Linked DNA regions of Celeribacter indicus. The protein of the gene in region 2 binds, or shares a complex with, the protein of the main gene of each other region. Links are inferred from orthologs where the notes say so. Each region holds a gene or a part of one and is shown on either strand. Other genes may lie near its edges. The genes, in order: xseA and P73_RS01510.

Region 1 (14,580 bases), 3.3 Mb from region 2 along the record:
CTGCGACAAGGTCATCATCGGCCATGGCGACGGGCGGGTGAGCACGCGGGACGTCGTCTCCGGCGAGGAGACCGAGGAGCGCGTGGACTTCGCGGAAAGCGACAACATCTTCTCCGATCTCGACTGAGCCGGGGCGGACCGGAAACGCGGACCGCCCGTGCGCCTGCGCGGGGTTTTCCTTTGCGGCGCGACCCTCTACACCTGTGCGCGACTTTGGACTTCTTCCGGAAGGGCGGAACTGATGGATTTCGACTATGATCTCTTCGTGATCGGCGGCGGCTCGGGCGGCGTGCGCGCGGCGCGGCTGACGGCGGCGGGCGGCAGGAAGGTCGCGATGGCGGAGGAGTTCCGCATGGGCGGCACCTGCGTCATACGGGGCTGCGTGCCCAAGAAGCTGATGGTCTTCGCCTCGCAGTTCTCGGGCCATGCCGAGGACGGAAAGAAATACGGCTGGGACATCCGCATCGGTGCCTTCGACTGGCCGGCCTTCCAGCAGAAGCTCCAGGCGGAGCTGTCGCGCCTCGAGGGGATCTATACGCGCAACGCGGAAAATGCGGGGGTCGAGATCCTGCACCAGCGCGCGACGGTGAAGGATCCGCATACGGTCGTGCTCGCCGACGGGACGGAGAAGACCGCGAAGCACATCCTCGTCGCGGTGGGCGGCAAGCCCTTCCTGCCCGACACGGTGCCGGGGATCGAACATGCGATCACCTCGAACGAGATCTTCGACATCCCGGAGATGCCCAGGCGCATCCTGATCGTCGGCGGCGGCTATATCGCCTGCGAATTCGCCTGTATCTTCAACGGCCTGGGGGCGGAGACGACGCAATATTACCGCGGCGCGCAGATCCTGCGGGGCTTCGACGACGAGGCGCGCGGGCATATCGCGGAGCTGATCAGCGAGCAGGGGGTCGCGCTCCATGTCGGCACTGATGTCGAACGGCTCGAGAAGCGGGAGGACGGCATCTGGGTGAAGGCGACGGACGGGCGCGAGGCGGTGTTCGACGTGGTGCTCTACGCGACCGGGCGCAAACCCGCGACGAAGGGCCTCGGCCTCGAGGAGGCGGGGGTGAAACTCGGGCGGATGGGCGAGGTGCTGGTGGACGACTATTCCCAGACCAACGTGCCCTCGATCTTCGCCGTGGGCGACGTGACCGACCGGATCCAGCTCACGCCCGTCGCGATCCGGGAGGCCGTGGCCTTCCACGAGACCGTGTTCGGCGGTATCCCGACGAAGGCCGACCATGCCTGTGTGCCCTCTGCCATCTTCACCCAGCCGGAATACGGCGCCGTGGGGATGACGGAGGAACAGGCGCGCGCGGAACGTCCGGTCGAGGTCTATTCCGCGGCCTTCCGCCCGATGCAGAACGCCTTCATCGAAAAGAACCACCGGGTGATGTTCAAGCTCATCGTCTGCCGGGAGAGCCGCAAGGTGCTGGGTTGTCATATCGTCGCACCCCAGGCGGGAGAGATGATCCAGCTCGCCGGGGTCGCGGTGAAGATGGGCGCGACCAAGGAGGATTTCGACGCCACCGTGGCCGTGCATCCGACCATGGCCGAAGAGATCGTCCTGATGAAGGAGCCGACGCGCGTGCACAAGTGACACGCCGCCGCCGCCCCGGCGGAGGCGCGCTCTTGAAACCCGGCGTCAAAACGAACAGGTTACAGACGAGCCTTGGCCCGACGGGAACCTCCGCCGGGCCAGACCCATACGAGAGAGGAACAGACCTTAATGGCCAGCAACAATGGCGGTCCCTGGGGGAGCGGGGGCGGTGGCAATCGTCCGTCCGGTCCGGGCGGCGGCGACAAGCGCGGTGGCAGCGGGCGCGGCGGCAACGGCCGGCGCCCCGGCGACCAGCCGCAGATCCCCGAAATCGACGAGATGCTGTCGAAGGGCAATGAATATCTCAAGGTCCTGATGGGCGGCAAGGGCGGCCAGAACGGCGGCGGCCCGCGCGGTCCGCGCGGCGAGGGGCCGGGCCTGTCGAAGGGCACGGTCGCCCTTGGCGTGGTGATCGCCGTCGGCCTCTGGGCGTTTTCCTCCTTCTACACGGTGAAGCCCGAGGAACAGTCCGTGGAGCTTTTCCTCGGCGAATTCTACAAGATCGGCAATCCGGGCCTGAACTTCGCGCCCTGGCCGCTGGTGAGCTATGAAAAGGTGCTGGTGACCGGGCAGCGGACCGAGAATATCGGCGTCGCCTCCGGGGGCGCGGACAGCGGGCTGATGCTCACCACCGACGAGAACATCGTCGACATCGACTTCCAGGTGGTCTGGAACATCAACGACCCGGCGAAATATCTCTTCAACCTCGCGGAGCCGCGCGAGACGGTTCAGGCGGTCTCCGAATCCTCGATGCGGGAGATCATCGCCGCCTCGGAACTCGCGCCGATCCTCAACCGCGACCGCGGGCTGATCTCCGACACGGCCAAGAGCCTGATCCAGAGCACGCTCGACGGCCTCGACGCGGGCATCAACATCGTGCGCGTCAACCTCGACAAGGCCGACCCGCCGCGCGAGGTGATCGACGCCTTCCGCGAGGTCCAGGCGGCCGAACAGGAACGCGACCGGCTCGAACGCCAGGCCGATGCCTATGCCAACACGGTGCTCGCCCGTGCGCGCGGGTCCGCGGCACAGATCCTCGAGGAGGCGGAGGGCTACCGCGCCCAGACGATCAACCGGGCGCAGGGTGAGGCTTCGCGCTTCAGCGCCGTGCTCGAGGAATACAGCCAGGCTCCCGCGGTGACGCGCAAGCGCCTCTATCTGGAGACGATCGAGGAGGTCTATGGCGATCTCGACAAGATCATCATCGACGAGGGCGCCGCAGGCGGGCAGGGCGTCGTGCCCTATCTGCCGCTCAACGAGCTGCGCCGCTCCGGCGGGACGACGAACGGAGGATCGAACTGATGCGGAAACTTCCGATTCTTGTCGCGGTGATCGTGGTGGCGCTGGTGCTCGTGCTGTCCTCGCTCTTCGTCGTGGACGAACGCCAGAAGGCGCTCGTGCTGCAATTCGGCCAGATCAAGGCCGTGAAGGAGGAGCCGGGGCTCGCCTTCAAGATCCCGTTCATCCAGGAGGTCGTCTATTACGACGACCGCATCCTGTCGCTCGACACCTCTCCGACCGAGGTCACGCCCTCCGACGACCGCCGCCTCGTGGTGGACGCCTTCGCGCGCTACCGCATCGCGGATGTCGTGCGCTTCCGCCAGGCGGTCTCGACCGGCGGCATCGCCAGGGCCGAGAGCGATCTCGAGGGCATCCTGATCGACCGGATCCGCGCGGTGCTCGGCGCCGACGGGGTGACCTCGAACACGATCCTCTCCTCCGAACGCGCCCGTCTCATGCAGACGATCACCGAACAGTCGCGTGCCCGCGGCGAGGTGCTCGGCATCGAGGTGCTCGACGTGCGCCTGAAGCAGACCAACCTGCCCGAACAGAACCTCGACGCGACCTTCGCGCGGATGCGGGCGGAACGCGAACGCGAGGCGGCGGACGAACGCGCCCGCGGCGAAGAGGCCGCGCAGCGCGTCCGGGCGCAGGCCGACCGGACCGTGGTCGAGCTCGAATCCGACGCGCGCCGGCAGGCGGAGATCACGCGCGGTGAGGCGGATGCGGAAAAGAACCGCATCTTCGCGGAGGCCTATGGCGCCGATCCGGAATTCTTCGAGTTCTACCGCTCGCTGAACGCCTATCGCGCCGGTCTGAGGGGCGAGAACACCACGCTGGTGATCTCCCCGGACAGCGAGTTCTTCGACTACCTGTCCTCCGATCAGGGCCGCGGGGCCGCCCCTGCGACCGCGCCGCAGCCTGCGGCGCCGCAGACGCCGGCGGCGGATCAGTGATCCCATGGGCTTCCTGATCCTCGCGATCGGACTGGTTCTCTGTGTGGAGGGGCTGGCGCTGGCGCTGGCCCCTTCCCGCATGGAGGATCTGGTGCGCGCCGTCGCCGCCCTCCCGCCCGCGCGCCGGCGCGTGCTGGGACTGGCGGCGCTCGCGCTCGGGGTGGTGCTGATCGCCCTGGCGCGGGGGTTTGTCGGCCTCCCGCTTTGATCTCCCGGCGGGGCGGCCCGTCGGTCCGGTGCAAGGTCGCCATCGTCGAGGCCGAACGCCCCCGGAAGAACGCCGGCTCACGGCGCCGGCCCCGCGCGCGACAGCCGGGAACGGCGTGGCCCCTGTCTCATATCCGCCGTTGTTTCGGACGCTCCCGGACGCTGCCCCGCACCGGATCGCGGCACCCGACCAGACCCGGCGCGGCGCATCCGGGGCGCGGCATCCGCGCCCTGTTTCACCGCGCTGTGAGAGTTGTGTCAGGCTTTCTCCTTGTCACACCGCCCTCACATGCTGTTGACTGGTTGCGACCGACATTGAGTTGTGCGCCTGCGGCGGCCGGGATACCAGAAAACGCACATCTCGCGCCGCGCTCACGCCGGTCCCGGACCTGAGCCCGCGGCGCTTCAGACGGAGGATGACTTACCCATGATACAGGCTCGCGCCTTCTCTTCCGACACGGCTGGCTCCCGCGTCGATTTCCGTGCGATGTGCCTCGCCCTTCTGGCGACGGCCGCATTGCTCTTCCAGGCCGTTTCCGCCGAGGCGCGCGGCGCGCCGGAGACCTTTGCCGATCTCGCCGACAAGGTGAGCCCCGCCGTGGTCAACATCACCACCACGACCGTGGTCGAGGCGACGACCGACCAGCAGCCGATCGTGCCCGAAGGCTCTCCCTTCGAGGATTTCTTCCGCGATTTCATGGACCGCAACGGCCAGGGACCGCACGGACCGCGCCGCTCCCAGGCGCTCGGCTCGGGCTTCGTGATCTCGGAAGACGGCTACATCGTGACGAACAACCACGTCATCGACGGGGCCGACGAGATCGAGATCGAGTTCTTCGAGGGCGGCACACTCGCCGCGGAGCTCGTCGGTACCGATCCGAAGACCGACATCGCGGTTCTCAAGGTGGAAAGCGAGGAGCCCCTCCCGTTCGTGCCCTTCGGCGACAGCGACGCGGCGCGGGTGGGCGACTGGGTGATGGCCATGGGCAACCCGCTCGGACAGGGCTTCTCCGTCTCTGCCGGGATCGTCTCGCAACGCGGCCGGGCGCTGTCGGGTGCCTATGACGACTACATCCAGACCGACGCGGCGATCAACCGCGGCAACTCCGGCGGACCGCTGTTCAACATGGACGGCGAGGTGATCGGCGTGAACACCGCGATCCTCTCGCCCAACGGCGGGTCGATCGGCATCGGCTTCTCCATGGCCTCCAACGTCGTGACCCGCGTCGTCGACCAGCTCAAGGAATTCGGCGAGACCCGCCGCGGCTGGCTCGGCGTGCGCATCCAGGACGTGACGCCCGATGTGGCCGAGGCGATGGGGCTCGAGCAGGCGCGCGGCGCCCTCGTCACCGACGTGCCCGAGGGCCCGTCGAAGGAGGCCGGCATCGAAAGCGGCGACGTGATCATGTCCTTCGACGGCACCGACGTGGCCGACACGCGCGAACTCGTCCGCACCGTCGGCAATACCGAGGTGGGCAAGGCGGTGCGCATCGTCGTCTTCCGCGATGGCAAGACGCAGACGCTGATGGTCACGCTCGGCCGTCGCGAGGAGGCCGAGAATGTGGCCTTCCCGACCGACGAGGACGGCGGACAGCAATCGCCCGAGACCTCGCAGATGATGGGGCTGACGCTCCAGCCGCTCGACGAGACGCTGCGCGAGGAGCTGGGCATCTCCGCGGGGACCGACGGGCTTGCCGTGGTCGAGGTGGACGAGAGCTCGGAAGCCTTCACCAAGGGCCTGCGTGCGGGCGACGTGATCACCGAGGCCGGCCAGCAGAAGGTGGCGACGGTCGCCGATCTGCAATCGCGGGTCGACGAGGCGCGCGAGGCCGGGCGCAAGACGGTGCTGCTGCTCGTGCGGCGCGCGGGCGAGCCGCGTTTCGTCGCGCTCGGTGTCGCGGAGGAGTGACGCAGCCCTGAGCGAACCCAACCCTCTCGGAAGGCGGCCTTCGGGCCGCCTTTTTCCGTGTGGTCGGCGGGCGGAGGGCGAGGCAGGGCGCCCGGCCGAAGCCGGCTCAGCCCTCCCGCGGCACTTCCTTCAGCCCCAGCCGGCGCGCGGCGGCAAGCGACAGGATCTCGCTGTCCAGGCCCTGCTCCTTCTGATAGGCGCGCAGGGCGCGCCGCGTGGCGCGGTCGAGCCGCCCGGTGACCGGCCCCGTGAAATGGCCGCGCACGGCGAGCGCACGCTGGAGCGAGGCGACGAATTCCGGCGTCAGCTCTTCCGCGCAGAGCGCCTCGAACCGCAGCTCCTGCCGTTCCCGCACGATCTCCTGCCGGGTTTCCGTGCGATAGACGGCCGGGCGGACGACGCTGCCGTCGCCGGCGAGGCGCGGCGGCTGCGCGAGCACCTGTTCGGTGACGGTCTCGATCACCGCGGGGGTGACGTGGCGGGCATGGCAGACCGCCGGATCCGCCCCCGCGGCCTCGGGCGCGCGCATCGCCGGGTCCGCCGGCGTGCCCATCTGGCACCCGGTCGACAGCAGCGCCGCCATCCAGAACATCCCCGCCGCCCCGCGGCCTGTTGCCTTCATCTGCCCGTCCGGTCCTTGCCGCCCTCTGCATCCCTTCCGGGCGCTTTCGGCAACTCTACCGCGAACACGCGGAATTCCAAGGGATTCCGCGGCGCCCTGCGCGGCAATCCGCTCCGCCGGACGCCGCCAGAACGCTCTTTTCTCTGCAACGCAGCCAAGCTAAGCCTGTCAGGGATGGCTCCGGGATCAGAGCGGAAGGACGAGAGAATGGTCAAGATCACCTATATCGAGTTTGGCGGCACCGAACATGTGGTGGACGTGCCGGTGGGCAGCACCGTGATGGAAGGCGCGCGCGACAACGGCATTCCCGGCATCGACGCCGATTGCGGCGGGGCCTGTGCCTGTTCGACCTGCCATGTCTACGTCGCCCCCGACTGGGTCGACAAACTCCCCGAGCGCGACCCGATGGAAGAGGATATGCTCGATTTCGCCTTCGAACCCGATCCGGTGCGCTCGCGCCTGACCTGCCAGATCAAGGTGACCGAGGCGCTGGACGGGCTCGTGGTCAACATGCCGGAAAAACAGATCTGACAGGGCGCCGCGGCTCCGGAAACCGCCACCCCGGCGGCACCGGGACCGACGGCGGGACGCGGCTTGTGGAGGGGGCCCGCCGCCACGCGGCCGCGACCTGCGACCTTCGCGCCGCATCTCCTGTGCAGGTGACGCCTTTCGGAAACTTCCGTTCCTGATCGCGCCGCAACTTCCCGTCATTCCTGTCGTTTTCGCTCTGGCGCGCGGCGCGTGCCGGGAGCAAGACTGCGCGCCGTACCGATAACGCGAAGGCCCGATATGTCGTCCCACGTCCTCACCGTCACCTGTCCCTCCCGCCGCGGCATCGTCGCCGCCATCTCCGGCAAGCTCGCCGAGCTCGGCTGCAACATCACCGACAGCGCGCAATTCGATGATCCGGCGACGGGGATGTTCTTCATGCGCGTGAGCTTCGCCTCCGAGACCGGGCTGAGCCAGGCGGAGATCGACACCGGCTTCGCTCCCGTGGCCAGGGCGCTCGACATGGTCTGGACGGTGCACGACGAGGCGCGGAAGATGAAGGTCGTGATCCTGGTCTCCCGCTTCGGCCATTGCCTCAACGACCTGCTCTACCGCTGGCGCATCGGCGCCCTGCCGATCGACATCGTGGCGGTCGTGTCCAACCACATGGACTACCAGAAGCTCGTGGTGAACCACGACATCCCCTTCCACCACGTCCGCGTGACCAAGGAGAACAAGCCGGCGGCGGAGGCGCGGCTGCTCGAGATCGTCGAGGAGAGCGGCGCGGAACTCATGGTGCTGGCGCGCTACATGCAGGTCCTCTCCGACAGGCTGTGCCAGAAGATGTCGGGCCGGATCATCAACATCCACCATTCCTTCCTGCCGTCCTTCAAGGGAGCGAATCCCTACAGGCAGGCCTTCGAACGCGGCGTGAAGCTGATCGGCGCGACGGCGCATTACGTCACCGCCGATCTCGACGAAGGCCCGATCATCGAACAGGACACGATCCGCGTGACCCATGCGCAGAGCGCGGAGGATTACGTCTCCCTCGGCCGCGATGTCGAGGCGCAGGTCCTCTCCCGCGCGATCCACGCGCATATCCACCACCGGGTCTTCATCAACGGCAACAAGACCGTGGTCTTCCCGGCGAGCCCCGGCTCCTATGCCTCCGAGCGCATGGGCTGAGACCGGGCAGGGGGCGCTCGCGCCCCCTCCGGGCCTGCGGCCCGTTCACCCCCCGAGGATATTTGCGAGCAGATGAAGCAGGCCGCCGGCGAGGGGCGGGCAAGGAAAAAGGCGCGCCGTTCGAGCGCGCCTTCGTTTCGTCGCGAGCGCCCCGGCAAGGGCTGTGCGCCGCAAGGTCCAAATCCGGAGGGCCATTCGAGCCAGCGGTGCCTTTCGCAGCTCCCTTATGCCATGCCGTGATGAACGCTTTCTTAACGGGAACGCGATTCCTGCGGCTTTTTGCTGCCGGAAATACTCACCCGAGCGCGCGCCAGCCGATATCGGAGCGGTTGAACCCTTCGGGCCAGTCGATCTTTTCGATCATCGCATAGGCGCGGTCGCGCGCCTCGGCGAGGCTGTCGCCGCGGGCGGTGACGTTGAGCACCCGTCCGCCGGCCGCGACGATCCGGCCGTCCTTCTCCGCGGTGCCGGCGTGGAAGACCATGGCGCGGCTGTCTTCCGGCAGCGCGTCGAGGCCGCGGATCACGGTGCCTTTCTCATAGGCGCCGGGATAGCCCTTCGCGGCCATCACCACGGTCATCGCATGGTCGTCGGCCCAGTTCACCCGCGCCTGGTCGAGGGTGCCTTCGGCGGTGGCGAGCATCAGGTCGAGCGCCTGTGCGCCGAGCCGCATCATCAGCACCTGGCATTCCGGATCGCCGAAACGGCAATTGTATTCGACGAGGCGCGGCTGTCCGTCCTCGATCATGAAGCCGGCGTAGAGCACGCCCTGGTAGGGCGTTCCGCGCCTGGCCATTTCCGCCACGGTTGGCCTGACGATCTCCTCCATCGCCTTTTCGATGACCGCCCCGGTCATCACCGGCGCCGGGGAATAGGCGCCCATGCCGCCGGTGTTGGGGCCGGTGTCGCCGTCGCCCACGCGCTTGTGGTCCTGCGCGGTGCCGATGGGCAGCACGTTCTCCCCGTCGCAGAGGACGAACCAGGAGGCCTCTTCGCCCTCCATGAATTCCTCGATCACCACCTCGGCGCCCGCGCCGCCGAAGGCACCGGCGAACATGTCGTCGACGGCGGCGAGGGCGGTGGCCTCGTCCATCGCGACGATCACGCCCTTGCCGGCGGCCAGCCCGTCGGCCTTGACCACGATCGGGGCGCCCTGGGCGCGGATATGGGCCTTTGCCCTCTCCGCATCGTCGAAGCGGGCGTAGCCCGCGGTGGGGGCGCCGCAGGCGTCGCAGATCTCCTTGGTGAAGCCCTTGGACGCCTCGAGCCGGGCCGCCGCCTTCGACGGGCCGAAGGTCAGGATGCCGGCGGCGCGCAGGTCGTCGGCGACCCCGGCGGCGAGGGGCGCCTCGGGGCCGATGATGACGAAGTCGATGGCATTTTCCTCGACGAAGGAGACGACGGTGGGGCCGTCCTCGATGTCGAGCGTCGCGCATTCGGCGATGGCCGCGATCCCGGCATTGCCCGGTGCGACGATCAGCTTGTCGCATTTCGGGTTCTGCATCACCGCCCAGGCCAGCGCATGCTCGCGCCCGCCGCTGCCGAGGATCAGAATATTCATCGCGCCACTCCCGCTTTCAATCCGGTTTGGCGCGTTTTAGGGTGTGACCCGAGACGACACAAGCATGAGCAGCAGCCGGAGACCCAGCATGTCCGACCTTTTCGAGGATGACGGCCCGCAGGGCGTATCGAACGCGCCGGAATTCACCGTGTCCGAGCTCTCGGGCGCGGTGAAGGCACTGATCGAGGGCGAATTCGGCTATGTCCGGGTCCGCGCCGAGGTGGGGCGGGTGTCGCGCCCGCGCTCGGGCCATCTCTATTTCGATCTCAAGGACGACAGATGCGTCATCAACGCGGTGAGCTGGAAGGGGCAGGTCGCGCGGATGGAGGTCCAGCCCGAGGAGGGGATGGAGGTCGTCGCGACGGGGCGGATGACGACCTTTCCCGGCGGCTCGCGCTATCAGATCATCGTCGACAACCTGGAGCCTGCGGGGGCGGGCGCGCTCATGGCGATGCTCGAGAAGCGCAAGAAGATGCTGGCCGCGGAGGGGCTGTTCGAGGCCGCCCGCAAGCGGCCGCTTCCCTATCTGCCGCGGGTGATCGGGGTGGTGACCTCGCCCTCCGGCGCGGTGATCCGCGACATTCTCCACCGGCTGCGCGACCGTTTCCCGCGTCACGTCCTGATCTGGCCGGTGGCGGTGCAGGGGCAGAGATGCGCGCAGGAGGTGGCGAACGGCATCCGCGGGTTCAATGCCCTGCCCGAGGGCGGAGCGATCCCGCGGCCCGATCTGATCATCGTCGCCCGTGGCGGCGGCTCGGTCGAGGATCTCTGGGGGTTCAACGAGGAGATCGTGGTGCGTGCCGCCGCGGCCTCGGAAATCCCGCTGATCTCGGCGGTGGGGCATGAGACCGACACCACGCTCATCGACTTTGCCGCCGACCGGCGCGCGCCGACGCCGACCGCGGCGGCGGAGATGGCGGTGCCGGTGCGCCGCGAGCTCTGGGTGACGGTGCAGGAGTTGCGCGCCCGGATGGAGCGTGCCCTCGTCGCCGCGGTGGAGATGCGCCGCCAGCGCCTGCGCGACCTGTCCCGCGCGATGCCGCAGAAGGAGCGCCTGCTCGACGGGCCGCGCCAGAGGGTCGACCAGGCGGAGGCACGGCTCGGTCAGGCGCTGGTGGGCGGAGTGCAGCGGCGGCGGCTCCACCTGTCCGAAGTGTCCACGGTGCTGCGCCCGAGCCTGCTGCGCGGCCGGCTGGAGACCCGGCGCGATCGCCTCGCGAGCTGCGGCGCGCGGCTCGCGCCGGCGCTCGCCCGCGGCACGGGGCAGCACAGGCGCGACCTCGACCGGCTTTCGGGGCGGCTCGCGCCCGCGACGGTGGCGCGCAAATCCGCGGAGGCGCGCCGCGATCTGACGCAGCTTTCGGCGCGTTTCGCGCGGGCCGCGACGGCGCAGGGCCAGCGCTGGCGCGCGGATTTCGAGCGCCGGGCGGGGCTTCTGGAGGCGCTGTCCTACGAGAAGACGCTCGAGCGTGGCTATGCCGTGGTCCGGGATGCCGCGGGCGGGGTGATCACCTCCGCGAAGGAGGCGGCGCGGATGCACGAGGTCCAGTTTGCCGACGGGCGCGTGCGGATCGGCGGCGGCGTGGCGGCGGCCCCTGCGAAGCGGGGGGGCAGATCCGCGGGCGGGGACGGGCCGGATCAGGGCAGCCTGTTCTGAGCGCGGCGGTCGCTGCCGCGGTGTCGACCGGAGCGGGCGCGGTCACACGCCGATCTGCGGTCCCATGCAGGAGAGCGGGCCGTCGCTGGCCCAGGCCTCGTAGAGCTCCGTGCCGCTCTCTCCCTGGAACACCGCGCGCAGCTTGTCCTGTTCCATGAAGAACTGCCAGCATTGCGGCGGTGTGCCGTCCTCGTAGAGAAAGCAGATGTTCTCCCCCTGCTCGTACCAGATCCCGTCCTTGCAGGTGTCCTCGTCGAAGGCCCAGCGCACCCGCTTTCCGGGCAGGTATTGTTCGGTCCCGTAGGGCTGTCCGCTTTCGGCGAAGGTGAGGGTCTTGCCCTCCGTATAGGCCTCGAATTCCGCGCCGGTGAGCGGATCGGCGAGGAGGGGGGCGGCGAGCAGGACCGAGGTCAGGAGGGCGAGCGGCATTTTCATGGCGCGGACCATGCCATAGCGCGGCGAGTCGCTCCATTCACAATCCCGCCGGAGGCTCATGTCGTTTCCGTGACGGAGGCGACGCGTGCCACCCGCCTGTCCATCACCCGGAACCAGAGGCGCGGGACGAGGGCGAGCGTCGCCATCGCCGGCAGCGAGCGCGGCAGCAGCGGCATCTCCGGCGTGAGCTCCAGCGCGACGTAGGGCTTCATCGGATGGGCGTGGTGGTCGGAATGGCGCGGCGCGTTGAGCATGAGCAGCGAGGTGAACCATTGCGGACTGTTCCAGCTGTGGGCAGGGCCGACGGGGGCGTATCTGCCTGGCGCGATTTCCCGGCGGCGCAGCCCGTAATGCTGGACGTAGTCGGAGAGAAGGAGCTGTGCGGAGGCGTAGCCGGCGAGCAGGACATAGGCGGTCAGCCCGGCCGCGCCGCCGATGACGAGGGCGAGCAGGAGACAGGCGAGCGCGCCGCCGAGATAGAGCGCGTAGGGATGCAGGTCGTCGGACCGGCCCCGCGCGCGGAGGGCGTTTTCGGCCCGCAGGCCGGCGCGGAACGACCCCCACCAGGCGCGCGGCAGGAAGCGGTAGTAGCTCATCCCGAGCGGGGCGGAATTCGGATCCTCCGGCGAGGCGGCATAGCGGTGATGCACCCGCGGATGGGCGCTTGCATGATGGCCGAACAGGAGCGTGATATAGACCCAGGTCCCGAGTCGCCTGAGCGTCGGGTCGGCGCGGTGGATGAGTTCGTGGGCGTTCGAGTTCGACACCTGCCCGAAGAACAGGCCGAAGCCGAGGAAGATCACGAGCCGTTCCCAGACCGCATGACCCGCCCCGGACAGCGCCCAGACCGCGAGCGGGAGCATTGCAAAATGCGCAATCGCGAGGAGGGTGGAGAGGGCGTTGGCATCGGGAAACTCCGCCTCCGGGTCCGCGGGGTCGCGGGCGACGGCAACGAGCTGATCGAAGGAATAGGCCAGCGCGGTCATGTAGAAAAGGCCGGCCGCCGCCCAGATCCCGCCAAAGACGGCACCGAGGCCGAGCAGCGCCACCGGGGCGAGTGTGGTCATGGCGAAAAGACGAACGATATGAGGGGTTTTCATTGTGAGACTAAAGTCGTAGGAGTGATTCAACTATAAGTGTATCTATTGAAGGGGTGTGTCGGACAATCGGGAGATCGGGACATGGGCATAACTTTCGCATTGGTGGCGGCATTGCTTTCCGCACTGGCCTACCTGCCATTGACCGAACGCGCCCCGACACCGCTCCGCTCCCTGGTAAAGGCCCTGCCGCTCACGTTTTTTACACTGATGGCGTGGATCTGGCAAACCCCGCTTCTGCTGGTCCTCGCGCTCGCCCTTTCCGCGCTGGGTGACGTGCTTCTCTCCTATCCGGGCGACCGGCCGCTGGTGCGCGGCATGATCGCCTTCGGCCTCGGGCATCTGTGCTATATCGGGCTGTTCGCGCCCGAATTCCAGGCGGCGGCCCTTCTCCCGGTGGCGGTGCTGGTGGCGCTGGCGGTCTCGACCGAAGCCTGGCTCGCGCCCCATGCCGGGCGGCTTCGGTGGCCGGTGCGGATCTATGTGCTGATCATCACCGTGATGTGCATCATGGCGCTCGGGCTGTGGCCGGTGCGCCCGCTGGTGACGGCGGGGGTGGCGCTCTTCCTGCTCTCCGACCTGCTGATCGGGATCAAGCTGTTCCGCACGCCGCCGCGCCCGGAGCGGCTGCGGGCGCTCAGCTGGGCGCTCTGGGTGTTCTATGTCGCAGGCCAGTTGCTCATTCTTTTCGCCTATCAGCCCCATGCGGGGCTTGTCCTACAGGGGTAGGAGCCTTTAAGTGACGTGCGAACGGAGGGTCCATGTCGCTTTTTTCGAAACTGAAGAATCGCCTGATGAAGACCTCGTCGAAGATCGACGAGGGGCTGGAGGCCATCGTCGGGGAAGGCGGTTCGGAAAGCGGCGCCGAGGAGGCTTTCGCCGAAGAGATCCTCGCCGGACCGGAGGCGCCTGAACCGCCTGCGCCGGAGCCTGAGCCGCGCCCCGCGCCTGAACCCGCGCCGCAGCCATACCCCGAGCCGCAGCCCGAGCCCACGCCGGTGCGCCCGCCGACGCCGACGGAACTCCCGGACGCCCGTCCGGTGGAGATGCCTGACGACAGGCCCGCCGAAATCGCCCCCGAGACGCCGCGGGAACTGCCCGTGACGCCCGCACCGCTCGAGATCCCGCCCGTCGAGGACGTGGTCGCGGAGGGCGGGGAGACGGTGACGCCGGGCTTTCTCGGCCGGCTCCTCGGGCGGAGGGACACGAAGACCGTCATCCGCCGCACGCTCGACGATGACATGCTCGAAAGCCTCGAGGAGCTGCTGATCACCGCCGACATGGGGGTGGACACGTCGATGCGCGTCACCGCGGCGATGGCCGAGGGGCGGTACGGGAAGAAACTGTCGGTCGAGGAGATCAAGCGCCTGATGGCCCGCGAGATCGCGCGGATCATGGAGCCGGTCGCGCGTCCGATGCCGATCTATCCGAAAAAGCCGCAGGTCGTGCTGGTCGTGGGCGTCAACGGTTCCGGCAAGACCACGACCATCGGCAAGCTCGCGAGCCAGTTCCGGGCGGCGGGCAAGTCGGTGGTGATCGCGGCGGGGGACACGTTCCGCGCGGCCGCCGTCGAACAGC
Region 2 (14,503 bases):
AGGAGCTTCGCCATGCTCGCTTTGATGGTTGGCTAATCAACCGCGCTGAAAAAGAGGCAGTGGACGAAACCTTTTGGCGAGATGTCGGCGTGTCGAGTCAAGCCAAGTCTGCCCGGATGAAAGACGTCGAATTTATCTCTGTCTTAGCGCTTGTGCTGTTGGAAAGCGATTTCGTCGGCTTTCCTCAAAGCCACATTGATGAGCTTTATGCGAAATATGACTTTGACGAGGATCAGCTCCCTGAGAGCGAAGCCGACATCGAGGATGCCGAGTCCGATGATTTTCCAGATAGCGAGTTTACAAAAGATGACCTTAAAAATTTCGAAAGCGCTTTCCAGAAGGCTCGAAACACACTGAAAGCTATGGAAGAGCACAATCTGAACCGCTCCGGGTTTGCCGGAGGCTGTTTGGTTTAAGTTATGCGGCTATGGTCTTAGTTACCAGAGCTGCGTAGAAGTTTGCCTCTGCTTCCGCTGGTGGGATGTTCCCGATGGGCTCGAGGAGGCGGCGATTGTTGAACCAGTCGACCCATTCCAGAGTGGCGTATTCCACGGCGTCCAGACTGCGCCACGGGCCACGGCGGTGGATGACCTCCGCCTTGAAGAGACCATTGATTGTCTCGGCCAAAGCGTTGTCATAGCTGTCACCGACGCTGCCGACCGAGGGTTCGATTCCTGCCTCGGCCAAGCGTTCGGTGTATTTTATCGCCAGGTATTGCGATCCGCGGTCTGAGTGATGGATCAGTCCCACACCAGGCTGCCGCTGATGAACAGCCTGTTCCAAAGCGTCGAGAACGAAGCCTGTGTGAGCCGTGCGGCTGACGCGCCACCCAACGATCCGGCGCGCGAACGTGTCGATCACGAATGCCACATAAACGAACCCTTGCCAGGTGGCGACATAGGTGAAATCGCTGACCCAGAGCATGTTCGGTGCCGGCACCCGGAATTGCCGGTTTACCTTGTCCATCGGGCACGGCTGCTTCTTGTCAGGGATCGTCGTTTTATGCGGCTTGCCCCGGATGACGCCCTGCAGGCCCAAATCCTTCATCAACCGGGCTATCGTGCATCGGGCCACATCAAATCCTTCCCGCCGCATCTGGCGCCAGACTTTGCGCACGCCATAGACCTTGTAATTCTCATCGAACACGCGCTCGATCTCGGGGCGAAGCTCGTCGTCGCGCTTGAACCGATCCGAGCGCAGATCAGGGTCGGCCCGTTTGGCCAGATGATCGTAGTATGTGGACGGGGCAATCGGCAGGTGCTTGCAGATCGGCTCGACCCCGAGCTCTCCACGATAATCGTCGATAAAGGCGATCATGACTTCGGTCGGCGGTCGAGCTCCGCCATCGCAAAATACGCCGACGCCTTCCGCAGGATCTCATTCGCCTGCTTGAGTTCGCGGTTCTCGCGCTCCAGCGCCTTCATCTTCTCGGCCATCTCGGTACTGACCCCAGCACGGTCGCCACGATCAATCTCTGCCTTTTTGACCCAGTCATTCAGCGTGTTCGTCGAACAGCCTATCTTCGCCGAGATCGATACGATCGCTTGCCAGCGGCTCTCATGCTGACCGGCGTTGTCCAAAACCATACGAACCGCTCGCTCGCGCACTTCAGGGGAATATTTGTTCGTTGTCTTGCTCATGATGCTCCATCCTACTCAAGAGTTGGAGCCTCCGGCAAACCCGGAGCGGTTCACTTGGCTCTGTTAGCAGCCTTCGGGGTAAGCGCAATTCTTGGTGACGAACTTCGAAAAGCTTGGGCGGATCATAGGAGCAATACACAGCAGTCAAAGGCGAGGTACGTGATATTGCTCATTTCGGGAGCCTTTCTATTGCCCCTGATCGCAGTGCTTCTTTTGATCGGGTTCTTTTCTTTTCACTACTCAATGGAAAACCTCGCCGACGCACTCGCGCGCTTAAGAGACCACTTACTGGCACAGATTTAGCGAAGTTCATCCCCCAAAATCTACCTGGGCCAGCACCCTACCCAGTCATCGAAACCCAGTGCATCCTGCGATTTTCTACGCATTCTTGGCCGCCCGATGGGCGGCCTTTTTTGTTGCCCTAACGCGACCGTCCCAGCCAGCTAGGTGCCAAACCAACTGTCGAAAAGAGCCGATTTGTTGTCGGAGCCACGCCTTCGAATTACAAGAAAACAGGTGCTTGCATAAACTCCAGGCGCCAAACTATGTGTCGTTCGACACCAAACGAAAGACGACACCAGATGTCGGGGTGACACCTGATTTGTCCCGTGCATCGGAACGCTCGGCGTTGTCCGAACTGGATTCGCGCTTCCATCCCATATATTCGGGTTACGAGGCGTTGGCGGACCTGCGTCGCAAAACGTGTCAGCCTCGGGCCTTCGAGGACGGGTGACCATGCTGCTCCAACCGCAACCAACCGAGCGCCCGATGACACAAGGATAAGAAACGCATGTCCCGATCCATCGACCGAGAAGCCCGGCACGTGAACCTCGAGGAGTTAGCCGGCGACGAAATCTATGAGCTGGTGTCCCATAATCCCGGTCACCTCCTGAGGCGCGCCTATCAGGTTTTCCTCTTTTTCTTCGACGACACGATGAAGGGGCTCAACATGACCCCGCTGTTGTGGATTCTCCTCACCGTGACCTATTGCTATCCCCGGCGCTCGGTCACGGACATTGCCGAGCTGTCGAGGATCGACAAGGCAAGCTGCGGACGGGCGGCAACCCTGCTCGAGAAGCGGGGCCTCATGCGGATCGGAACCGGCGAGAAAGACCGCCGGCAAAGGGTTCTCGAACTGACCCCGCACGGGCACGAGGTCGTGCTCGACGGCATGTCCCGCACTCTGGAGATGCAGAAGAAGCTGCTCCAGTGCTTCGATCAGGAAGAGGCAAGGCAGTTCAGCCATACACAAAAGGTCGGACACTCTCGACATTCGTGACGCGCAACACGCATATGACACGCCTCCAGAAGGACTGAGCCCTGGCAGAGCCCGGCCGCCGCACCTCCGGCCTCTCGCGCTAAGAGAAAGGGTCGCGCCCGCGGCACGACCCTTTGCCTGATACATGCAGAGAACGGCTCAGCCGTTCACGCTGTCCTTCAGCGCCTTCGCGATCGTCATCTTCACGACCTTGTCGGCTTCCTTCTTCATCTGCTCGCCCGTCTGCGGGTTGCGCACCATGCGCTCGGGACGCTCACGGCAATAGATCTTGCCGACACCGGGAAGGGTCACGGCACCGCCGGCGGACACTTCCTTGGTGATGATGCTGGTGATCGCCTCGAGGGCGGCACCGGCGGATTTCTTGTCGGATCCCATCTCGTCGGCGAGAGCGGCAACCAGCTGGGTCTTGGTCATCGGTTTCGTCATGTCTGTATCTCCTCGTCATCCCCCATGACTTTGGGGGTTATTGCGCATTTCTAAGCGAATATTGAGGGGACGCACAACGCCTAGTGTACGTTACGGGGCGTTTTTCGCCCATTTCGAAGCGAAAATGCCGCTCAGAGGAAGGCTGTCTCCTCGAAAGACCGCAATTTTCGGCTGTGAATGCGTTCGATTGGCATTTCGCGCAGGATTTCCATTGCGCGAATTCCAATGAGCAAATGCCGCGCAACCTGCGTCGTATAGAACTCGGAAGCCATCCCCGGCAGCTTCAGCTCGCCATGGAGTGGCTTGTCCGAGACGCAGAGGAGCGTGCCGTAAGGCACACGGAAGCGGAATCCGTTCGCCGCGATGGTCGCGCTTTCCATATCGAGCGCGATCGCACGCGACTGGCTCAGCCGCTGCACCGGCCCCGACTGGTCGCGCAACTCCCAGTTGCGGTTGTCGATGGTCGCCACCGTACCCGTCCGCATGATCCGCTTGAGCTCGTAGCCCTCGAGCTCCGTCACCTCCTCGACCGCGTCCTCGAGCGAGGTCTGGATCTCTGCCAGCGCCGGGATCGGCACCCAGACCGGAAGATCGTCGTCGAGCACGTGGTCCTCCCGCAGGTAGGCATGCGCCAGCACGAAATCGCCGAGCCGCTGGGAATTCCTCAACCCGGCGCAATGGCCGACCATGATCCAGGCATGCGGCCGCAGCACCGCAATATGGTCCGTCGCCGTCTTCGCGTTCGACGGCCCGACCCCGATGTTCACCAGCGTCACCCCCTGCCCGTCCGGGCGCTTGAGATGGTAGGCCGGCATCTGCGGCATCTTCGCCGTCGGCGGGATCAGCGTGTCGGCCTCGGTGATTTCCACATTCCCCGTCGACACGAAGCTCGTGTAGCCGCTTGCCGGATCGGCCAGCATGGCCCGCGCATAGGCCTCGAATTCCGTGACGTAGAACTGGTAGTTCGTGAACAGGACATGGTTCTGGAAATGCACCGGATCGGTGGCCGTATAATGCGACAGCCGCGCGAGCGAATAGTCGATCCGCTGCGCAGTGAAGGGTGCGAGCGCGGCGGACCCGTCCGCATGCTTGAAATCGAACCCGTTGACGATGTCGTCGTGGGTTGTCGTCAGATCGGGAACGTCGAAGACGTCGCGCAGCGGATAGGACATCGCGCCCTCCTGCGGCACGGTGATGTTGTCATCCGTCGCCACTGCGAAATGGATCGGAATCGGAGTTTGCGACGGCCCCACCTCCACGCTCACGCCATGGTTGCGCACGATCTGGGCGATCTGCTGCACGAGATAGTTGCGGAAGAGATCGGGCCGGGTGATCGTGGTCGAATAGACGCCGGGCCGCGCCACATGTCCGAAGGACAGGCGGCTGTCCATCTTCGCATAGGAGGTGGTCGCCACCCGGATCTCGGGATAGAAGGCGCGGTAGCGCGCCTTCGGGGCACCGCCGCGAGCCAGGTCGGAAAATCTCTCCGTCAGGTAGCCGGTCGCCTCGGCATAGAGCGCCTCGAGACAATCGACCGCCTCCGACGGATCGGTGAAGCTGCGCGGCGCGCGTGCCGGCGGTGTCTCGACATTCAGGGTCCTGGTCCTGCTGTTCATCCCTTTTCCCTTGTTATTATATGTCTCTCGGCATCGAACCGGCGCGCGGCATGTTCCGGATCAGTTGAGACCAAGACGGCGGCGGACGCAAGACCCGCCCCATGGAGGCAAATCGCATGACGAGACCACACCTGTTTTCCTTCGGCCACGGCTACAGCGCGCAGGCCCTCGCCCGGCATCTCCTGCCGCGGGGCTGGACGATCACCGGGACCACGCGAACGCCCGCAAAGGCGCAGGAGTTCGAGGCGGCGGGCGTCCGGCCGCTGCTGCTCGGGCAGGATGCGGTGCCGGCGGATCTTTGCGGTGCCACGCACCTTCTCGTGTCCGCCGCTCCCGATGCGGAGGGCGACCCGATGCTCCGGGATTGGCACAGTGCCCTGCGCGCCGCCGCGCCGCAATTGCAATGGGTCGGCTATCTCTCCACCACCGGCGTCTACGGCGATCATCACGGCGGCTGGGTAGACGAGGACACGCCGCTCACCCCCGCCACGCGCCGCGGCATCGCACGGGTGCAGGCCGAAGCGGACTGGCAGGAGGCGGCGCGCACGCTCGGTTTTCCGCTCGCCATCTTTCGCCTCGCCGGGATCTACGGACCGGGGCGCGGCCCCTTCGCAAAGCTCCGCGCCGGAACCGCGCGTCGGATCGTGAAGCCCGGACAGGTCTTTTCCCGCATCCATGTCGAGGATATCGCGCAGGTGCTCGAGGCCGGCATCGACCGGCGGTCGCAGGGGATCTTCAACGTCTGCGACGATCTTCCCGTACCGCCGGAGGAGGTGATCGGATATGCCGCCGAACTCCTCGGCCTGCCACTGCCGCCGGCGGAGGACTTCGCACCCGCGGAGATGACGCCGATGGCGCGCAGCTTCTATGCTGAAAGCAAGCGCGTGCGGAACGACCGGATGAAGCGCGAGCTCGGCATCACGCTCCTCTATCCCGACTACCGCTCCGGCCTGCGCGCGCTGCGCGCCGGGATGCGGCGATAATCCATCAGGGTGATCGCATAAATGATCGCTCCGCCCAGCGTCAGTGCCGCACCGACATAGCCCGCCGAGGGAAACCCGTAGCCCCGCGCGATGAAGAGCGAGGCGACGAACGGCCCTAACGCATTGGCCACGTTGAAGGCGGAGTGATGCAGCGATGCCGCCAGCGACTGCGCCTCTCCCGCGACCAGCATCAGCCGCGTCTGCCCGAGGATCGGAAATCCGCCCGCCAGTCCCATCGCGACCACGAAACCGAGCATGCCCCAGGCCTGCCCCGCCAGCGCGGGCAGCGACAGCATCAGTCCGATATTGATCGCGAACAGCAGGAAAACGGAGAGGTTGAGCGCGCGATCCGCCGCCCAGCCCGCGATCAGCGTGCCAAAGGTCATGCCGATGCCCATCACCGCGAGGTAGAGCGGCACCACATCCTCGCGCAGATGCGTCACCTCGAGGAGGATCGAGGCGAGATAGGTATAGATCGCAAAGAACCCGCCGAATCCCACCGCGCCGCTCAGGAGCGTCAAAAGCACCTGCCGGTTGCCCAGCGCGGAAAGCTCGCGCAGCGGATCGGAACTCGCCCCGCCTTTCGGCCCCCGCGGCGCGTAGGTCAGGATCAGCACCCCCGTCACCGCCGCCAGCACCGCGACAAGCGCGAAGGCCCAGCGCCAGCCAACGCTCTGTCCCAGCACGTTCGACATCGGAACGCCGAGCACGGTCGCGATGGTGAGCCCGAGCATGAGCCGCGCCACCGCCTTGCCCCGCTGGTTCGGCGCCACGAGCGACGCCGCCATCAACGCGGCAATGCCGAAATAGGCGCCGTGCGGCACCCCGCTGAGGAACCGGAACAGAAGCATCGTGCCGTAATCCGGCGCGAAGGCCGACATCAGGTTCGCGACACAGAACAGGCCCATCAGCGCCACGAGGAGCCGCCGCCGCTCGAACCGCGCCGCCAGCACCGCGATCACCGGCGCCCCGACCACCACGCCCAGCGCATAGGCGGAAATCACATGGCTCGCCTCCGCCTCCCCGATCCCCAGCCCGCGCGCGAGATAGGGCAGAAGGCTCATCGAGGCGAATTCCGTCGTTCCGATGGCGAATCCGCCCATCGCCAGCGCGAATTGGATGATGCCGGGCCGGATATGGGCCGGGGCCGTGGCGAGATCTGTCATCCGTCGGAAATCCTGCGTGGGAGGACGCGCGCGCGTCCGGTCTGTGCGTGGCCCAAGACTTCGCCGAACCGCCAGGGCCGATCAACCGCGATTGCGCGCCCTTTTGCTCAAACCCGGTCCGCGGAGACTGCATATCCGCACCGGCGCGTAAATCGCCGTGGGCATGCTGAACCAATTCCTCGCATCGCGCGTTGTCCCGCCATCAGGGTCCCATGAGCAGGTTCATGCCAGAAATCCGCACCGTCAACGACATCCTCACCGCGCTGGACCACGCCTGTAGCGGAGACGCCGTGACCGTGGACCTGATTCTCGACGAGATCGGCCATAGCTCCTTCGCGCCCGCGCTGCTGGTCCCCGCCCTTCTGCTCGTCTCCCCGCTCTCGGGCATCCCCGGCATGCCCACCGTCGGCTCGGTGATCATGCTGCTCTTCGCGATCCAGGCCATTCTCGGTGTCGACCACCTCTGGCTGCCCGGTGTCATCCGGCGCCGGCAACTCCCCTGCGGCCGCGTCTCCAATGCCGTGGGCTGGCTGCGCAAACCCGCGGAATGGATCGACAGGCGCACGGGGCGGCGCATCGCCGTGCTCGCACGTCCCCCCTGGAACAACCTCGTCTATGTGACGATCGTCCTGTTGTGCATGATCATACCGTTTCTCGAGCTGCTGCCGATGGTGACCTCCGTCGCCTGCTTCGCGATCAGCCTCTTCATGATCGGCATCATGGTGCGCGACGGCCTGCTCGTGCTCTTCGGCTATGCGACAGTGGCGGGCTTCGCCGTCGCCGTCGTCCTGCTCACGCAGAAACTCGCCGGGCTCTAGGCCCGCCGGCTCGCAAGATCCGCGACACCGAGCGTGGCGAGCACCTTCGCCTCGATATCTGCCACGCTCAGCCCCGCGATCCGGTACATGGCCTCGGGGCTGGCCTGGTCGATGAAGATGTCGGGCAGCGTCATGGAGCGGAATTTCAGACCGCGGTCGAATACGCCCTCGCGCGCGAGGAAATCGGCCACATGCGACCCGAATCCGCCGATCGCGCCCTCCTCGAGCGTGATCAGCGCCTCGTGATGGGCGGCAAGATCGCGGATCAGCGCGTGATCGAGCGGCTTGGCAAAGCGCGCATCCGCGACGGTGCAGGAAATCCCCTTCGCCGCGAGGTTCTCCGCCGCCTGCTGCGCATGTTCGAGCCGCGTGCCGAAGGACAGGAGCGCCACGCGCTCCCCCTCGCGCACCACACGGCCCTTGCCGATCTCGAGCGGTTCTCCACGTTCGGGCATCTGAACGCCGACCCCCTCGCCGCGCGGGTAACGGAAGGCGATCGGCCCCGTATCATGCGCGGCTGCGGTCGCGACCATATGTTTCAGCTCCGCCTCATCGGCCGCCGCCATAACCACCATGCCCGGAAGGTTGGAGAGAAAAGCGATGTCGAAGGACCCGGCATGCGTCGCCCCGTCCGCCCCCACGAGCCCGGCGCGGTCGATGGCGAAGCGCACGGGCAGCCGCTGGATCGCAACATCGTGGACGACCTGATCGTACCCGCGTTGCAGGAAGGTCGAATACATCGCGCAGAACGGCTTCATCCCGCCGGCGGCAAGGCCGGCACAGAAGGTGACGCCATGCTGTTCCGCGATCCCCACGTCGAAACACCGTTTCGGAAACCGCTCCGCAAAAAGATTGAGCCCCGTCCCGTCCGGCATGGCGGCGGTCACCGCGACGATCTTGTCATCCGCTTCCGCTTCCTGGATAAGCGCCCTGGCGAAAACCGAGGTATAGGACGGCGCATTCGACGCCGCCTTCTTCTGCTCGCCGGTCACGACGTCGAACTTGCCGGTCGCATGCCCCTTGTCCGCGCGCCCCTCGGCCGGGGCGTAGCCCTTGCCCTTCTGCGTGATCGCGTGGATCAGGATCGGCCCCGTGGCCCGCGCCTTCACCACCCGCAGCACGCTCAGGAGCTGCTCCATGTCATGCCCGTCCACCGGCCCGACATAGGAAAACCCGAGCTCCTCGAACAATGTCCCGCCGATGGCCATGCCCTTGAGCATCTCCTTGGCCCGCTTCGCCCCCTCCTGGAACGGATGCGGCAGGAGCGACACCGCGCCCTTCGCCGCTGCCTTCAGCTCCTGGAACGGCGCGCCGGTATAGAGCCGCGTGAGATAGGAGGAGAGCGCCCCGGTCGGCGGTGCGATCGACATGTCGTTGTCGTTCAGGACGACGATCAGCCGCTTGCCGAGATGGCCCGCATTGTTCAGCGCCTCGAACGCCATCCCCGCCGACATGGATCCGTCGCCGATCACCGCAATACAATCGCCGATTCCGTGCTCCGGCGCCCCGCCGAGATCGCGCGCCACAGCAAAGCCCAGCGCCGCCGAGATCGAGGTGGAGCTGTGCGCCGCCCCGAACGGGTCATAGGGGCTTTCCGACCGTTTGGTGAACCCCGACAGCCCGCCCTCCTGCCGCAGGGTGCGGATCCGGTCGCGCCGTCCGGTCAGGATCTTGTGCGGATAGGTCTGATGCGAGACGTCCCAGACGATCCGGTCCCGCGGCGCGTCGAACACCGCATGGAGCGCCACCGTCAGCTCCACCACACCGAGCCCCGCCCCCAGATGCCCGCCCGTCACCGACACCGCCGAAATCGTCTCCTGGCGCAACTCGTCGGCCAGACGCCTCAGCTCCGCGTCGGACAGGACTTTCATATCGGCGGGAACGGTCACCCGGTCGAGGGTCGGCGTGGCTGGACGGTCGGACATGGCGTCTCGCTTTCTCAGGTTTCCCGCGAGATAACGAACCGGGCCAGATCTCGCAAGGCTTCCGCCCGTGTGCCATAGGGGCTCAATGCCGCACAGGCCTCGTCCACAAGAGAGCTAGCACGGGCCTTCGCGCCCTCAAGTCCGAGCAGGGAGACGAAAGTGGCCTTTCCCGCCCGCGCATCCTTGCCCACGGCCTTCCCGGTCTTCTCGGCATCGCCCTCGACATCGAGGATGTCATCCCGGATCTGGAAGGCGAGGCCCAACGCCTGCGCATAGCGCCCGAGCGGCTCCGGATCCGCGCCGCCGAGAATGGCCCCCGCACGCGCAGACCATTCGATGAGCGCGCCGGTCTTGTTTGCCTGAAGCTCGGTGATCTCGTCGAGCGTCAGCGGCGCCCGCGCCGTCTCCGCCGCGATGTCCTGCGCCTGGCCCCGGACCATGCCGCGCGCCCCGGCGGCTTTCGCCAACGACGCGACCAGCGCGCCCCTCGCCTCCGCCGGTGCATCCAGTTCCGGCCGCGTCAGAAGCTCGAAGGCAAGCGTCTGGAGCGCATCGCCCACCAGCACGGCGGTGGTCTCGTCCCACCGCTTGTGGACCGTCGGCTGCCCCCGCCGCAGATCGTCGTCGTCCATGCAGGGCAGGTCGTCGTGGACGAGGCTGTAGGCGTGAAGCGCCTCGATCGCGGCCGCGGCCCAGACCGACCGCTCGGGACTGACCCCGTGCAGCGTCGCACCCTCCATCACCAGAAAGGCGCGAAGCCGCTTGCCGCCATTCACGGCATAGCGCATCCCCTCCTCGACGGGCAGCGTCCCGAAGCCCTCGAACACCGTGTCGAAACAGGCGTCCACCGCCGCCCGGCACCCGGAAAGTGCGTCCTGCATCAGACGTCCGCCTTGCTTGTCCCCGCTGCGTTGCCATCCGGTCCGACGGTGATCTTCTCGACCTTCTCCTCGGCCTCCTTGAGCTTGCGCTCGCAATGCGCCTTCAGCGCCGCGCCGCGCTCGTAAAGCCGGATGCTGTCCTCCAGCGCCACGTCACCGCGCTCGAGCTTGCTCACCACCTGATCGAGTTCCGCCATCGCCTGTTCGAAGGACATGTCACTGACCTGAGTCTCGCTCATCTTCCTGCTCCCGGTTGCTACCGGTCCTCCATAACGCCTTTCCACGGGGAAAGGCCAGTTCGCGTTTATTCCGGCGTCAGCATGTAGCCCGCCCCGCGCACGGTCTGGAGATAGCGCGGCTGGCGCGGGTCGTCCTCGAGCTTGCGCCTGAGCCGCGTGATCTGCACATCCACCGCCCGCTCCTGCGCCTGCCCGCCGTCCCGGCCCAGCCGTTCCACGAGATCCGTCCGCGACACCGGCTCTCCCGGCGAGGAGACGAAGATCCGCATGAGCTGGGCCTCGGTCGCCGTCAGCCGCACCACCTGCTCCCCTTCCCAGAGCTCGCCGCGCTCCACGTCGTAGCGCAACCGCCCGAGATGCAGGTACTTCGGCGGCGCCTCCGCCTCCTCGACATGCGGAACCCGGCGCAACACCGCGTTGATCCGCAGCAGAAGCTCCTTCGGCTCGAAGGGCTTCGGCAGATAATCATCCGCCCCCGCCTCGAGCCCGGCGATGCGGTCCGCCGTCTCCCCCTTCGCCGTCAGGAGCAGGATCGGGGTCGACATTCTCTTGCGCAGATCGCGCGTCAGCGAGATCCCGTCCTCTCCCGGCATCATCACGTCGAGCACGATGAGATCGAATTCCAGCCCGGCGAGCAGCCGCCGGGCATGCGCCGCATCCCGCGCAGCCGTCACGCAGAACCCGCTGCGGATCAGGAATTTCTGCAACAGCCCCCGGATCCGCTCGTCGTCGTCCACGATCAGCAGGTGAATCTCGTTGCTCACCCCTTCCCCTCCTTCACCGCGTTGAAATGCTCCGACTGGTCCTGATCCATCATCGCCTCCAGAACCCGCCGGAATCCCGCGACCGCCTCGTGACCCGCCTCCCGATAGGCCGCGCGCATCCGCGCCCGCTGCGCTTCCGACAGCTCGGCCTCCAGCGCAAGCCCCTTCTCCGTCAGGAACAGATGCCGCTCGCGCTTATCCTTCGCCCCCACGCGGCTTTCTACGAGACCGTCCTCGACCAGCGTCCTGAGTACGCGGTTGAGGGACTGTTTCGTCACCCCGAGGATATCCAGCAGGTTGTTGACATTCGTCCCCGGCGAGCGTCCGATGAAATGCACCGCACGATGATGCGCACGCCCATAGCCGTATTTCTCGAGAATACGATCCGGATCGGCGGTGAACCCGCGATAGGCAAAGAACATCGCCTCGATCCCCTTGCGAAGCTGCTCGTCCGTCAGGAACAGGAGCGCCTCGCCGCTTTTCGCTCCGCCCGTCTTGCCGTCCGCCATGCGTCGCCTCGTCTCCGTTCTGCATAATTTCCGGTCAGTTTAAGTCAGTGTTGTTGACATTCCAAGAATGAATTGGTAGCGAATCCGGGATTTCGCGCAACATTAGATCTTGCTTCAGGTCGTTTTGCGCAACTTCGTGAATTCTGAAAAGAAAAGGAGAACCCGATGGCGGGCAGTTACGAAGATCGCGACGGCTTCATCTGGATGGACGGAAAGCTTGTCGACTGGCGCGACGCACAGGTTCATATCCTCACCCATGCCATGCACTACGCCTCCTCCGTCTTCGAAGGCGAGCGGTGCTACAACGGCAAGATCTTCAAGTCGGTCGAACATTCCGAACGCCTGCGCCGGTCCGGCGAGCTTCTCGACATGCCGGTGCCCTATTCGGTCGAGGAGATCGAGAAGGCGAAATACGACATGCTGAAGGCGAACGGCTGGACCGATGCCTATGTCCGCGTGCTCGCCTGGCGCGGCGCGGGCGACGACATGGGCGTCGCAGCGCACCGCAACCCCGTGCGCATGGCGGTCGCCGGCTGGGAATGGGGCGCCTATTACGGCGATGCAAAGACCAGCGGCGCCAAGCTCGACATCGCGAAATGGAAACGCCCCTCGCCGGAGACGATCCCCACCTCCGCCAAGGCCGCCGGCCTCTACATGATCTGCACCATGTCGAAACACGCTGCCGAGGCCAAGGGCTGCTCGGATGCGCTGTTCATGGACTATCGCGGCTATGTGGCCGAAGCGACGGGCGCGAACATCTTCTTCGTGAAGGACGGCGAGGTGCACACGCCCATCCCCGACGCGATCCTCAACGGGATCACCCGCCAGACCGTCATCTCCATGCTGGAGGACAAGGGCGTCACCGTCCACGAACGCCGGATCGAGCCCTCCGAACTCGAGGGCTTCGAACAGTGCTTCCTCACCGGAACCGCGGCAGAGGTGACACCGGTTGGCCAGATCGGCGACTACAGCTTCGAGGTCGGCGCCCTCACCCGCGACATTGCGGAAAGCTACGAAACCCTCGTGCGCAGCTGAGTTAACCGGACATCAAGGGCTCTCGGCCATCCTGTCGCCGACTGACTGGCCGGAGCCCGCCCGTGTTCAAACGCGACACCCTCATCATCCTGCTCATCGCCGTGTTCCTCGTGACCCCGGCGCTCCTCGCGCTCGCGATGTACGTGGTGACGAAGAACCCCTCCCTCCGCCCGCTCGGCATCACCCTTGAACGGCTTGTCGAGGCCGGGCTGATGGAGGACCGCAGCCTGATCGTCGTTCAGGTCGACATCGGGTCAAAGGCACCCGCAGTCCACACGCGGGACGACTACGCAACCGCCATCGAAACCGCCTTCGCACGACTGGACGCCGAGGCCCGCGTCAGGTTCCGCACCGTGCCGGAGGACCGTTCGGTCTCCGTCACCTATCTCGTCGGAGAAAGCCGGATCGGCCCCTTCCCCATGTCCCGCGCGGCAGAGGGCGTTCTCGCCGCCGTCCAGGCCGAACGCCTCCTGGTCCGGCAACGGCGCACCACCGCCGAGGCAGACGAGCGCAGGACGGGGGACGGCTTCTGGCACCGCCTGTTCGACTGACTCACAGCGTCTCCGTGCGCTTGCGCCGCTCGTCGTTCAGCCCGAGCTGGCGCTCCCGCCAGATGATCGCGATCCCGGCCGCAATGACGATCACCGCCCCGACCATCATCGCCCGCGTCGGCACTTCGCCGAACACGACATAGCCGATGACCAGCGCAAAAATCATCGAGGCATATTCGAACGGCGCGATCAGCGAGGCATCGGCATAGCGATAGCAGGAGGTCAGGAACACCTGCCCGACCCCACCGATCAGCCCCGCGAGCACGAGAAGCGTCGCGTAATACGGGGAGGGAACCACCCATTCGGAAAACGGCAGGGTGAACAGGCCCGCGACCGTACAGGAGACCGAGAACCAGAAGACGATCGAGGTGGTGGACTCGGTGCGCACCATGTTGCGCACGTGAAGCTGCACGATCGCCGAGAGGCACGCACCCCCCAGCGCCACCGTCACACCGAGCTGTTCGCGCGGATCGGGCACGCCGTCCAGCATGGTGATGCGCGGCAACATCACGATGACGACCCCGGCAAGCCCCGCGACCACGGCGGTAAAGCGGAAAAACCGCACCGTCTCCCCCGCGAACATCGCGGCAAAGACGACCAGCAGCAGCGGCGCGGCATAGCCGATGGCCGTCGCCTCGGGAAGCGGCAGGAGCGAAAGCGCGAAGAAGTTG

The links.
Region 1: the proteins of P73_RS01510 (region 2) and xseA are in contact, whole or in part, in a cryo-EM structure (PDB 8TXR), measured with the Escherichia coli proteins. The link is inferred for Celeribacter indicus from one-to-one orthologs.

The regions. Positions count from the first base shown.
Region 1 is NZ_CP004393.1:3,568,706-3,583,285, reverse strand. What follows is about bases 9,349-12,185. They hold xseA (exodeoxyribonuclease VII large subunit), read left to right. Parts: upstream 9,349-9,901; coding sequence 9,902-11,470; downstream 11,471-12,185. Other genes in these bases: P73_RS17615 (alkane 1-monooxygenase), read right to left, coding at 11,962-12,185; P73_RS17620 (hypothetical protein), read right to left, coding at 11,513-11,965; purD (phosphoribosylamine--glycine ligase), read right to left, coding at 9,349-9,813. In the rest of the region: ribose-5-phosphate isomerase RpiA, read left to right, coding at 1-127; gor (glutathione-disulfide reductase), read left to right, coding at 242-1,603; FtsH protease activity modulator HflK, read left to right, coding at 1,733-2,905; protease modulator HflC, read left to right, coding at 2,905-3,840; P73_RS17655 (DUF2065 domain-containing protein), read left to right, coding at 3,845-4,048; P73_RS17650 (Do family serine endopeptidase), read left to right, coding at 4,535-5,956; P73_RS17645 (peptidoglycan-binding domain-containing protein), read right to left, coding at 6,063-6,578; P73_RS17640 (2Fe-2S iron-sulfur cluster-binding protein), read left to right, coding at 6,786-7,109; purU (formyltetrahydrofolate deformylase), read left to right, coding at 7,368-8,252; more of purD, read right to left, coding at 8,548-9,348; more of P73_RS17615, read right to left, coding at 12,186-13,005; P73_RS17610 (lysoplasmalogenase), read left to right, coding at 13,087-13,731; signal recognition particle-docking protein FtsY, read left to right, coding at 13,764-14,580. UniProt on the Escherichia coli protein: Bidirectionally degrades single-stranded DNA into large acid-insoluble oligonucleotides, which are then degraded further into small acid-soluble oligonucleotides.
Region 2 is NZ_CP004393.1:298,978-313,480, reverse strand. Bases 9,354-12,113 are described here. They hold P73_RS01510 (exodeoxyribonuclease VII small subunit), read right to left. Parts: upstream 10,974-12,113; coding sequence 10,734-10,973; downstream 9,354-10,733. Other genes in these bases: P73_RS01500 (MarR family winged helix-turn-helix transcriptional regulator), read right to left, coding at 11,734-12,113; P73_RS01505 (response regulator), read right to left, coding at 11,039-11,737; P73_RS01515 (polyprenyl synthetase family protein), read right to left, coding at 9,868-10,734; dxs (1-deoxy-D-xylulose-5-phosphate synthase), read right to left, coding at 9,354-9,853. In the rest of the region: P73_RS01565 (DUF262 domain-containing protein), read left to right, coding at 1-416; P73_RS01550 (MarR family winged helix-turn-helix transcriptional regulator), read left to right, coding at 2,431-2,919; P73_RS01545 (HU family DNA-binding protein), read right to left, coding at 3,058-3,345; P73_RS01540 (AMP nucleosidase), read right to left, coding at 3,477-4,961; P73_RS01535 (SDR family oxidoreductase), read left to right, coding at 5,078-5,944; P73_RS01530 (MFS transporter), read right to left, coding at 5,899-7,110; P73_RS01525 (exopolysaccharide biosynthesis protein), read left to right, coding at 7,335-7,928; more of dxs, read right to left, coding at 7,925-9,353; more of P73_RS01500, read right to left, coding at 12,114-12,246; P73_RS01495 (branched-chain amino acid aminotransferase), read left to right, coding at 12,412-13,281; P73_RS01490 (hypothetical protein), read left to right, coding at 13,344-13,832; P73_RS01485 (DMT family transporter), read right to left, coding at 13,834-14,503. UniProt on the Escherichia coli protein: Bidirectionally degrades single-stranded DNA into large acid-insoluble oligonucleotides, which are then degraded further into small acid-soluble oligonucleotides.